2 regions of the Herbaspirillum sp. Her4 genome follow, and region 1 is predicted to be linked to the other one. Evidence: predicted binding sites of a transcription regulator. Region 1 holds the regulator's gene; the other holds the start of a gene.
What was found. The regulator sigma-54, encoded in region 1, starts transcription at its own class of promoters, with help from an activator protein. The targets are predictions, from matches to a motif close to TGGCANGNAANCTGCTTT.
Positions count from the first base shown of each region.

Region 2: the regulator sigma-54 is predicted to act here: its motif matches at 2,451-2,468, upstream of atzF (allophanate hydrolase).

Region 1 is NZ_CM176330.1:93,966-99,418, forward strand. Features, by position in the region: gene lptC (LPS export ABC transporter periplasmic protein LptC) at 1-169, shown strand, start outside; gene lptA (lipopolysaccharide transport periplasmic protein LptA) at 221-859, shown strand; gene lptB (LPS export ABC transporter ATP-binding protein) at 862-1,605, shown strand; gene ACWFUC_RS00415 (RNA polymerase factor sigma-54) at 1,723-3,213, shown strand; gene hpf (ribosome hibernation-promoting factor, HPF/YfiA family) at 3,366-3,728, shown strand; gene ACWFUC_RS00425 (hypothetical protein) at 3,791-3,937, opposite strand; gene grxD (Grx4 family monothiol glutaredoxin) at 4,099-4,410, shown strand; gene ACWFUC_RS00435 (UbiX family flavin prenyltransferase) at 4,433-5,035, shown strand; gene ACWFUC_RS00440 (SDR family oxidoreductase) at 5,124-5,453, opposite strand, start outside.
Region 2 is NZ_CM176330.1:2,673,650-2,679,102, forward strand. Features, by position in the region: gene ACWFUC_RS12095 (ABC transporter substrate-binding protein) at 1-560, opposite strand, end outside; gene atzF (allophanate hydrolase) at 583-2,412, opposite strand; gene ACWFUC_RS12105 (helix-turn-helix domain-containing protein) at 2,734-3,015, opposite strand; gene ACWFUC_RS12110 (16S rRNA (uracil(1498)-N(3))-methyltransferase) at 3,092-3,817, opposite strand; gene tkt (transketolase) at 3,979-5,453, shown strand, end outside.

The DNA.
Region 1 (5,453 bases):
GCTGCTGTTGCCTGACGATGAAATCGTCAAGACCGACAAGCCGGTGGCCATGACCATGGGCACCACGCGCCTGAACGGCGTGGGCATGGTGGCCAACAATGCGACCCAGGTGGTGCAGCTGTTCGGCAATGTCCGCGGCTATTACGAGCCCACTCCGAAGAAACGCTAAGCCGGATGACTCCGGGATAAAAACGCCAAGAACCGATCAGACAGGAACCCAATGAAACGCTCATTCTTACTGCCGATGCTGATGCTGGCTGCCGTGTGCGGCGTGGCCAACGCCGAGAAGGCGGACTCCACCAAGCCGACCAACATCGAGGCAGACCAGATGGTCTACGATGACGTGCGCCAGGTGAAGACCTTTACCGGCAACGTGGTCATGACCCGCGGCACGCTGATCATCAAGGCCGGCCGCGTGGTATTGACGACCGACCAGTACGGTTATGAAAATGCGGTGCTGTATGCGGCCCCGGGCGCGCTGGCCAACTTCCGCCAGAAGCGTGACGGCGGTCCCAACCTGTGGATCGAAGGCCAGGCCGAGCGCATCGAGTATTCGGAGCAGACCGAAATCTCCAAGCTGTTCCAGCGCGCGCACATCCAGCGCATGGACGGCGATCGCATCACCGATGAAGTCAACGGCGAATTCATCTCCTACGACAGCCGCGCCGAATTCTATTCCGTGAACAACACCGCCACCGGCGAGAGCAAGCCGGGCGCAGGCCGCATCACTGCGGTGATCCAGCCCAAGAATCCGCCGCCGGCAGGCAGCACCGCGCCGGCCACCCCGTCGGCCCAGCCCGCGGGCAAGAACAACGCCGCGCAGCCTGCAACGCGTCGCGACAGCGGAAAGGATCAGTAACGATGGCAGTCAGCTCGCTGGTCGTTCGCGGCCTGAAGAAAAGTTATGGCGCGCGCCAGGTAGTGCGCGATGTCTCGATGGAATTGCGCAGCGGCGAGGTGGTCGGCCTGCTCGGCCCCAATGGGGCCGGCAAGACCACCTCGTTCTACATGATCGTGGGACTGGTGCCTTCCGATGGTGGCGAGATCGACCTCGATGGCGCGTCCATTTCGCGCATGCCGATCCACAAGCGTGCCACCATGGGCTTGTCCTACCTGCCGCAGGAAGCCTCGGTATTCCGCAAGCTGACGGTGGAAGACAATATCCGCGCCGTGCTGGAACTGCGCCGGGAAGAGGGCAAGCCGCTCTCGCGCGATGAAATCGAAGGCCGCCTCAACAACCTGCTGCACGAATTGCAGATCGAGAAGCTGCGCGAAAGCCAGGCGCTGTCGCTCTCGGGCGGTGAACGCCGGCGCGTCGAGATCGCCCGCGCACTGGCCACCGATCCGCGCTTCGTGCTGCTGGATGAACCGTTCGCCGGTATCGACCCGATTGCCGTGATCGAGATTCAGCGCATCGTGCGCTTCCTGAAGGAACGCGGCATCGGCGTGCTGATCACCGACCACAACGTGCGCGAAACGCTGGGCATCTGTGATCGCGCCTACATCATCAACCAGGGCACGGTGCTGGCCAGCGGCAATCCGGAAGAGATCATCGCCAACGAGTCGGTGCGCCGCGTGTATCTGGGCGAGCATTTCCGCATGTAAGCGGTGCAGTCGGCTTGCCCGATACGCTTGAAGAAATACAGAGTGCGCATCACGTAATACGCAATACGCAACGACCGGCAGAGCAACCAGCGGGCCACGCCGCTTTCAGAAAGACAGATGAAACAGTCGCTCCAGTTACGTACCTCGCAGCACCTCGCATTGACGCCGCAACTGCAGCAGTCGATCAGACTGTTGCAACTGTCGACGCTGGAACTGCACCAGGAACTGGAACAGATCCTCTCCGACAATCCCCTGCTGGAACGCCTCGACGACGCGCTCGACAATTCGGTACGTCTGCTGGCCGATGGCGCGGTCTCCAGTTCGCCCTCCAGCGGCGTTGCCGAAACCAGTCACGAAGGCAGCGGCGAAGCGGCCCCGGCCGCCAGCGATGGCGATTCCAGCTTCGACTACCAGGACAACGCGCCGGAAGCCGGTGTCACGGGGGATGCCGACTGGAGCTTCGACGACGTCGCGCGCAGCGGCAAGTCGCCAGACGATGACGATGCCCGTCCACAACTCGAAGCGCACGAACTGACCCTGCGCGAACACCTGCTGGAACAGATCCGCGTGACCGCACGCACCCTGCGTGATCGTGCGCTGCTGGAACTGCTCACCGATGCGCTCGACGAGAGCGGCTATCTGGAAGAGCCGCTGGAAGACATCCACGCGCGCCTGCCCGAAGAGCTGGGCATCGACATGGAAGAGCTGTCGATTTCGCTCAAGCTGCTGCAGAGCCTGGACCCGGCGGGTGTCGGTGCGCGCAGTGCCGGCGAATGCCTGGCCCTGCAGATCCGCCGCCTGCCCAAGATTCCCTTCGTGACGCGCAAGCTGGCCTTGAGGATCGTGGAGGATTACCTGCCGCTGTTTGCACAACGCGATTTCAACAAGATCAAGAAGGCACTGGATTGCGATGACGAAGACCTGCGTGAAGCGCAGGCCGTGATCCGCCAGTGCCGTCCGCATCCGGGTGCGGAATTCGCGCGTGATGCCTCGGACTATGTGGTGCCGGACGTGATTGTCAAGCAGACAAAGAACGGCTGGCAGGTCATGCTCAACCATGAGGTCATGCCCAAGCTGCGCGTCAATGCGATGTATGCCAGTGCATTGAAGCAAGCCAAGGGAGAAGGTTCGCTGTCGTCGCAGTTGCAGGAAGCCAAGTGGCTCATCAAGAACATGCGGCAACGTTTCGATACAATTTTGCGCGTCGCGCAGGCTATTGTGGAACGTCAAAGAAACTTCTTTTCACATGGGGCAGTCGCCATGCGCCCCCTTGTGCTGCGTGAAATTGCTGATACACTGGGTCTACACGAGAGCACCATCTCTCGCGTGACGACTCAGAAATACATGCTCACTCCGCATGGAATGTTTGAGTTGAAATACTTCTTCGGTAGCCATGTCGCGACTGAAACCGGAGGTGAAGCATCCTCCACCGCGATACGGGCGCTGATCAAACAGTTGATAGGAGCCGAGAACCCGCAGACCCCATTATCCGATAGCAAGATTGCGGATATGCTGGCAGAACAAGGCATGGTGGTCGCGCGACGCACAGTCGCCAAATACCGCGAAGTGTTGAAGATTCCGCCGGTCAATCTCCGCAAGTCCCTCTGAGTTTTTCCTCAGTTTTTCTGCAGTACCGTTGCTGTGTTCAGGCAAGCATCCGACTGATGCCCGCGCCATCCGACACGAAGACCGTGCCCGTGGTACAGCTGCAGCAGGATCGATTGCACGAACCTCCAGTGACTTCACGATAGGAGTCTTGTATGAATCTGACCATCAGTGGACACCACCTCGAACTGACCCCCGCCATCCGGGAATACGTGCAAAGCAAGCTCTCGCGTATCAAGCGCCATTTCGACAACGTGATCGACGTCAGCGTGATCCTGAGCGTAGATAAACTCACAGAAAAGGAAAAGCGCCAAAAAGCGGAAATCAACGTCCACATCAAGGGGAAGGATCTACATGCGGAAAGCATCGCACACGACCTCTACGCTGCCATTGACACGCTGATCGACAAGCTCGATCGCCAGGTCATCAAGCACAAGGACAAGTTGCAGGAGCATCACTCCATGGCCAAGCGCCTGCCGGACGAAACGCCGGAGGATGCGGTGGCCGGAGCGGCATAAGCCAGGACACCCTCGGCAAGCCACCTCGCAGCCGCAAGGCTGCTGAGAAAGCCAGCCGAATTTCATGAGGAAGGGGCGCGCAAGCGCCCTTTTTCATTTGCGGCCGCCGAACTGGCCAAGCCTGTGGAAAAGATATAAATCATTGCGTAAAGCAACTTTTCCACCGCCGCTGCTGACGATGATGCAAGGGACGGCTTGAATGTCTTCACGGCACCCTCATCTTCGACACAAGAATTTGCATACGATATAAATCATTTCCTCGATGCAATTTTTTGCCCGTTCAGACAGGCCACCAGCATGCAGGCGATTTCAACGCGCCCGCCGGCTTTTCCCTATAATGTCGGGCAATCCCATTTTTAAAGGCACAGCCATGAGCGACGTCCAATCCTGGATCAAAGAAACCGTGACCCAAAACCCCGTGGTGCTGTTCATGAAGGGCACTGCACAGTTCCCCCAATGCGGCTTTTCCGGCAAGGCCATCCAGCTGCTGAAGGCCAGCGGTGCCGAGAACATCGTCACCGTCAACGTGCTGGAAAGCCCGGACGTGCGCCAGGGCATCAAGGAATACTCGAACTGGCCGACCATTCCTCAGCTGTACGTGAAGGGTGAATTCGTCGGCGGCTCCGACATCATGACCGAGATGTACGAGTCCGGCGAACTGCAGACCCTGATCAAGGGCTGAGTTTTACTTGCCTGACTGACTCATGAGCAGTTCTTCCAGCCAGCCGCGCCAGCGCCTGATCGTTGCGATCACCGGTGCCACCGGTGCCATCTATGGCGTGCGGCTGCTGGAGCATCTGCGCAAGCATGGCCAGGTGGAAACGCACCTGATGGTGTCCGAAGCGGGTGTACTCAACCTGCATCAGGAACTGGACATGCGGCGCAAGGATGTAGAAGCGCTGGCCGATGTGGTGCACAACGTGCGCGATGTCGGCGCCTGCATCGCCAGCGGCTCCTTCGCCTCCACCGGCATGGTGGTGGCGCCCTGTTCGATGAAGACCCTGGCCGCCGTGGCGCATGGTCTGTCCGACAACCTCATCACCCGCGCAGCGGATGTGGTGCTCAAGGAACGCCGCCGGCTGGTGCTGATGGTGCGTGAGACCCCGTTCAATCTGGCCCATCTGCGCAACATGACATCCGTCACCGAAATGGGCGGCGTGATCTTCCCGCCCCTGCCCGGCTTCTACCAGCGCCCTGCTTCCATGGAAGAGATGGTGGACCACACGCTGGGACGCGTGCTGGACATGTTCGGGATTTCAATGCAGTTGACGCCGGAGTGGAAGGGCATGAAGGGCGGGACTGAGTGATGCGTTAACCCTTATCACGTTCGGGCAAAGAAAATTGGCCGCAGCTCATCACTGCGGCCATTTCTTCATCTGGCGAATATAAACCGGCTCACCCCCGCCCGATATACGGCATCTTGGTCGCCATCACCGTCATGAACTGCACATTGGCCTCCAGCGGCAGGCTGTCCATGTAGAGGATGGCACGGGCCACGTGTTCGGCATCCATGGTCGGTTCGACCTTGGTCGAGCCATCAGCCTGGAGCGTGCCCTTCTTCATGAGCGTAGTCATGTCGGTGGAGGCATTGCCGATATCGATCTGCCCGCAGGCGATGTCATAGGCGCGGCCATCCAGCGAGGTGGCCTTGGTCAGCCCCGTAATGGCATGCTTGGTGGCGGTATAGGAGGCCGAGAACGGGCGCGGTGCATGCGCCGAGATCGA
Region 2 (5,453 bases), 2.6 Mb from region 1:
ACGTGCTGGCCGATGGGCAGTTCAACTACGGTTGCGCCAGTGGCACCGGCGCGTTCGAGTACCGTCTTGGCCAGGGTCACGTTCTGGATGCCAGGGCCGGAAGCGACCTTCTTGCCCTTGAGGTCGGCGATCGATTTGACTGGGCTGTCCTTGGGCACCAGGAATTCATCCAGAACGTATTTGGCATTGCTGGGATTGGTGGCGAAGATCTTGAACAGGCCCGGCTGGGCGATCTCGCCGATGGCCAGGTTGCCGGCCCCGGTGCCATTGGCCGAGCCATCGGCGCGGCCTGCCAGCATGGCTTCCATCACCTGCTGGGCGCCGGCGAATTTGAGGACTTGCACTTCCAGTCCGGCCTGCTTGAAGTAACCCGCTTCCACGGCGGCGTAGAAGGGCAGCCCGGCGGCCACCGGCCAGTAGCCGATGCGGATGGGCACCGTCTGCGCGCGGAGAATGGCCGGCGCACCCGCGATGGCGGCGGTGGCGGCGACGGCACCTGCCTTGGCGATGAAGCTGCGGCGGTTGGCATCGTGGACAGCGGTGGGGTTGTTCTTTTTCATGAGCAGCTCCGTGGTGAGGGTGTCAGTTCAGCGAATGGAGGTAGTTGACCCAGCCGCCGTGGTGGGTGATGTCGGTCGCGCCGGCAATGCCGGCCGGCTCGCAGATGAAGCCCTTGACGCTGCTGCCGTCGGCCAGCTCCACCGTGCCGATGCCCAGCGGGGCCGGGATGGCGGCGACGAAGCCGCCGAACTGGCGCAGCGGCATTTCCCACACTTCCACTGCGATGGCGGCGCCGGCGCCTTCGGTGCGGGCCAGGCCAGGCTTGGGTGGGGTGGTACCCGCCAGGGCGTAGAGACGATAGTGGGCGGCGGTGCGGGTGACGGCCACGCGGCGCGCACCGGCTTCCAGCAATTGCCAGTTCAGGGGCTGGCCGGCCAGGTGGGCGCCGACCACGCAGACCTTGATGGTGCTTTCATTGAAGGGCAGCGGGGTGGCCGCAATGGCATCGGCTTGCGCCGCGCCGCCCAGTTGCTGCTGCAGGCGTGCACCGGCTTCGGCCAGCAGGTGATCGGCACCGGCCGGGCCGATCAGGGTGACGCCGGCGGGCAGGCCATCGCGCCGCCATACGGCGGGGATGGCCAGGGCCGACATGTCCATCAGGTTGACGAAGTTGGTGTAATGGCCCAGCTGCGCATTGCGCACCACGGGATCGGCCTCGACTTCGGCGATGGTGGGGAAGGTGGTGGTGGTCGGCACCAGCATCAGGTCGCTGCCTTCGAGCAGGTTTTCGGCCTGGCGGCGCAGGTCGGCCAGGCGGTACTGGGCGTTGAAGCTGTCAACGGCATCGTAGTCGTCGGCCTGGGCGGTGATCTGGCGCACCACCGGGTGGATGGCTTCCGGGTTCTCCAGGAAGAAGTCGCCCAGCGCTGCGCGACGCTCGGCCACCCACGGGCCCTGATAGAGCAGCTGCGCGGCCGCGCTGAAGGGGGCGAAGGGGATCTTCGCCAGGCTCACGCCGGGGAGGGCGGCGATTTGCGCCAGGCTGCGTTCCCAGGCTTCCTGGGCGACGCTGTCGCCAAAGAATTCACATTGCTCGGGAATGGCGATGCGATAACCCCGCCGCTTCACGCCCAGCATGGTAGGGCGGCGCGAATAGCCATCCTCGGCATCGAAACCGGATGCGCTGTACAGCACGCGCCAGGCATCGGCCACGTCGTGGGCGAAGATGGAGATGCAATCCAGGGTGCGGCAGGCCGGTACCAGGCCGCGTGCGCTGATGAGGCCCTTGGTCGGTTTCAGGCCGACCAGGTGATTGAAGGCGGCCGGCACGCGGCCCGAGCCGGCCGTATCGGTCCCGAGCGAAAACATGACCTGGCCAAGCGCAACGGCCACCGCCGAACCCGAGCTGGAGCCGCCGGAGACATAGTCCGGCTTGATGGCATTGCGTACCGCGCCGTAGGGGGAGCGCACGCCGACCAGGCCGGTGGCGAACTGGTCCAGGTTGGTCTTGCCCACCAGCAGCGCGCCAGCGGCCTGCAGGCGCTGCACCACGGTGGCACTCTCGCTGGCCAGGCGGCCGAATTCGGGACAAGCCCCGGTGGTGGACATCTCGGCCACGTCGATGTTGTCCTTCACGGCGAAGGGGATGCCGAACAGCGGCATGCTCTCCAGCACGGCTTCGCCCTTGATCTGCAGCATCAGGTCCAGCGCGGCGGCCTGTTGTTTCAGTTGTTTGGACGGCACCCGGCTGATCCAGACTTCATCGCGTCCGGCGCTCTCGATGCGGGCCAGCAGTTCGGCCACCACCTTGCCGGGTGTGCTGCGGCCTTCTCGATAGGCCGCCAGGGTGGCGGCGATGGTGGTCGGGGCGGCCTCGGGGGCAGCTTGCTGCAGGGCATGGGAGGTGGTCATATTGGATATTCAAACTTGAATACAAGATTGAATATCTTTAAGCAGGAGGCGTGCCAGCTCGACCGTCACGCGGCTGAAAAACGGGAAAAGGCTTCACCACGCGGGTTTGCGAGGCGAAGTGCCGTAAGGCAAGTTGTGCGAGGGGAAATGAAGAGTTTTGTCAGCGAGACAAAATGGGGAGGCGTGCGCCGAACTTGGACGTCCGTAGCGGCGGCCTGCACGGGAATCAGGCAAATTGATCGTCGATGCCGTGTTGCGTGGCAACAAGGTTGAGACCCGGGCGGCTGCGCGCGTTTCGTCAAACGAGGAGCCCCGGGATACTCAGGCAGATTCGATCACACGCATTTCAATGTGCAGGCCGGCGGCCGTGGCCATGTTCACCAGCGCATCGAGTCCGAACAGGCTGATCTTGCCTCGCATCAGGTCGGAGACACGCGGCTGAGTCACCCCGAAGAGCTTGGCGGCTTGTGCCTGGCTCATTTCCGTGCGGGTGAGGTGGTTCTTGAGTGCCGTCATGAGGACGGAACGCAGCTTCATGTTTTCCGCTTCTTCCGGATTGTCCTCGATGGCATCCCAGATGCTGGAAAATCGTTGCTTGCTCATTGCCCTAACTCCTTCAACAAATCGCGGTAACGCTTTGCGGCCAAGCTGCCTGGAAATCAGCGGTATGAAGCTTTCTTCAAAGCTCTCCCCACACCGCATTCAAGGCGGCCAGCGCCGCCAACCCCGCAGTCTCGGTGCGCAGTACCCGGCTGCCCATGGACAGCATCAGCGCGCCCTGGGCGCAGGCCAGGTCTTCTTCTTCCTCGCTGAAGCCGCCTTCAGGGCCGACCATGACGGTCACGGCCTGCGGCGGATGGTGGCGCGCCCAGCCTGACAGCGGCTCGGTCCCGCGCGGGGAAAGCAGGATGCGGCGATGCAGGTCGCTCTGGGCGATCCAGCGCTTGAAGTCGGTGACTTCACCCAGATGCGGCAGGCGATTGCGGCCGCATTGCTCGGCGGCAGCATGGATGATGCCTTGCCAGTGCGCCTGCTTCTTCTCGGCGCGGTCACCCGAGAGCCGCACCACGCAGCGCTGCGCGGCCAGCGGCTGGAGGGCGGTAGCGCCCAGCTCCACGGCTTTCTCGACGATCCAGTCCATCTTCGACCCTTCAGGCAGGGCCTGGGCCAGGGTCAGCGCATAAGGCAGTTCGGCCTCACGGGGTGAAAAAGTCTTCACTTCGGCGTGGGCGCGCTTCTTTTCGAGGGTGCTCAGGCTGGCGGTGTATTCGCCGCCTTCGCCATTGAACAGGGTCACGGTATCGCCCGGTTGCAGGCGCAGCACCTGGATGTGATGGGCAATCTGCTCGGGCAGGACCAGGGCGGAGCCGATGCCGAGGGGGTGCGGGAAGTAAAAGCGGGGCATGGGGCAGGGTCCTGGAGGAAGAAGATCAAAAAGACATGAAAAAAGTTGTCAGTCCGGTCAGGGGCTGGTCCCGAATTTTAATCCCCCCGGCGCACTCTGGTAAAATACGGGCCCGCGCCGTTACCCGGGCTTCCGGGCCGGCGCATTGGCTTGAACATCCGATTTGTGCGCCTGCGGCGCCCCCCAGTACAGCAAACTCTGACCTCGACATGATTTCCACTCTCCCCACCGACAAGATGGCCAACGCGATCCGCGCGCTGGCGATGGACGCAGTACAAAAAGCCAATTCCGGACACCCGGGCATGCCGATGGGGATGGCCGAGATAGCAGTGGCCCTGTGGGCCAAGCACTATCGCCACAATCCGTCCAACCCGCACTGGGCCAACCGCGACCGATTCGTGCTCTCCAACGGCCACGGCTCCATGCTGCAGTACGCACTGCTGCACCTGACCGGCTACGACCTGTCGATGGACGACATCAAGTCCTTCCGCCAACTGCATTCCAAGACCGCCGGCCACCCGGAAGTGCACATCACCCCGGGCGTGGAAACCACCACCGGTCCGCTGGGCCAGGGCATCACCAATGCAGTCGGCATGGCGCTGGCTGAAAAGCTGCTGGCCGCCGAATTCAACAAGCCCGGCCTGGCCGTGGTCGATCATTACACCTACGCCTTCGTCGGCGACGGCTGCCTGATGGAAGGCATCTCGCATGAAGCCTGCTCGCTGGCAGGCGTGCTGAACCTGTCCAAGCTGATCGTGCTGTATGACGACAATGGCATCTCCATCGACGGCCACGTCGAAGGCTGGTTCAAGGACGACACCCCGAAGCGCTTCGAAGCCTACGGCTGGAACGTCATCCCGGCCGTGGACGGCCACAACGTCGAGGCCGTCAGCGCCGCGATCCACCAGGCCAAGCTGGCCGACAAGCCGACCCTGATCTGCTGCCGTACCGTCATCGGCAAGGGCTCGCCCAACCTGGCCGGTACCGACAAGGTCCACGGCGCCGCCCTGGGTGACAAGGAAATCGCCGCCGTGCGCGAAGCGCTGGGCTGGACTTCCGCTCCGTTCGAAATCCCGGCGGATGTTTATTCCGCCTGGGATGCCAAGGCCACCGGTGCCGACTTCGAAGCGAACTGGAAGCAGACCTTCGACAGCTACGCCGCCCAATACCCGGCTGAAGCCGCTGAACTGCTGCGCCGCCTGAAGGGCGAGCTGCCGGCCGCGTTCGAATCGACCGTGACCGCCTACATCAATTCCACGCTGGAAAAGAAGGAAACCATCGCCACCCGCAAGGCCAGCCAGAACGCCATCCAGGCTTACGCGCAGGCGCTGCCGGAATTCCTGGGCGGCTCGGCCGACCTGACCGGCTCGAACCTGACCAACTGGAAGGAATCGGTGGCCGTGCGCGCCGACCAGCGCGGCAACCACATCAACTACGGTGTGCGTGAATTCGGCATGAGCGCCATCATGAACGGCATCGCCCTGCATGGCGGCTACCTGCCCTTCGGCGCGACCTTCCTGACCTTCTCCGACTACAGCCGCAATGCCCTGCGCATGGCGGCCCTGATGAAGACCCGCGCGCTGTTCGTGTTCACCCACGACTCCATCGGCCTGGGCGAAGACGGCCCGACTCACCA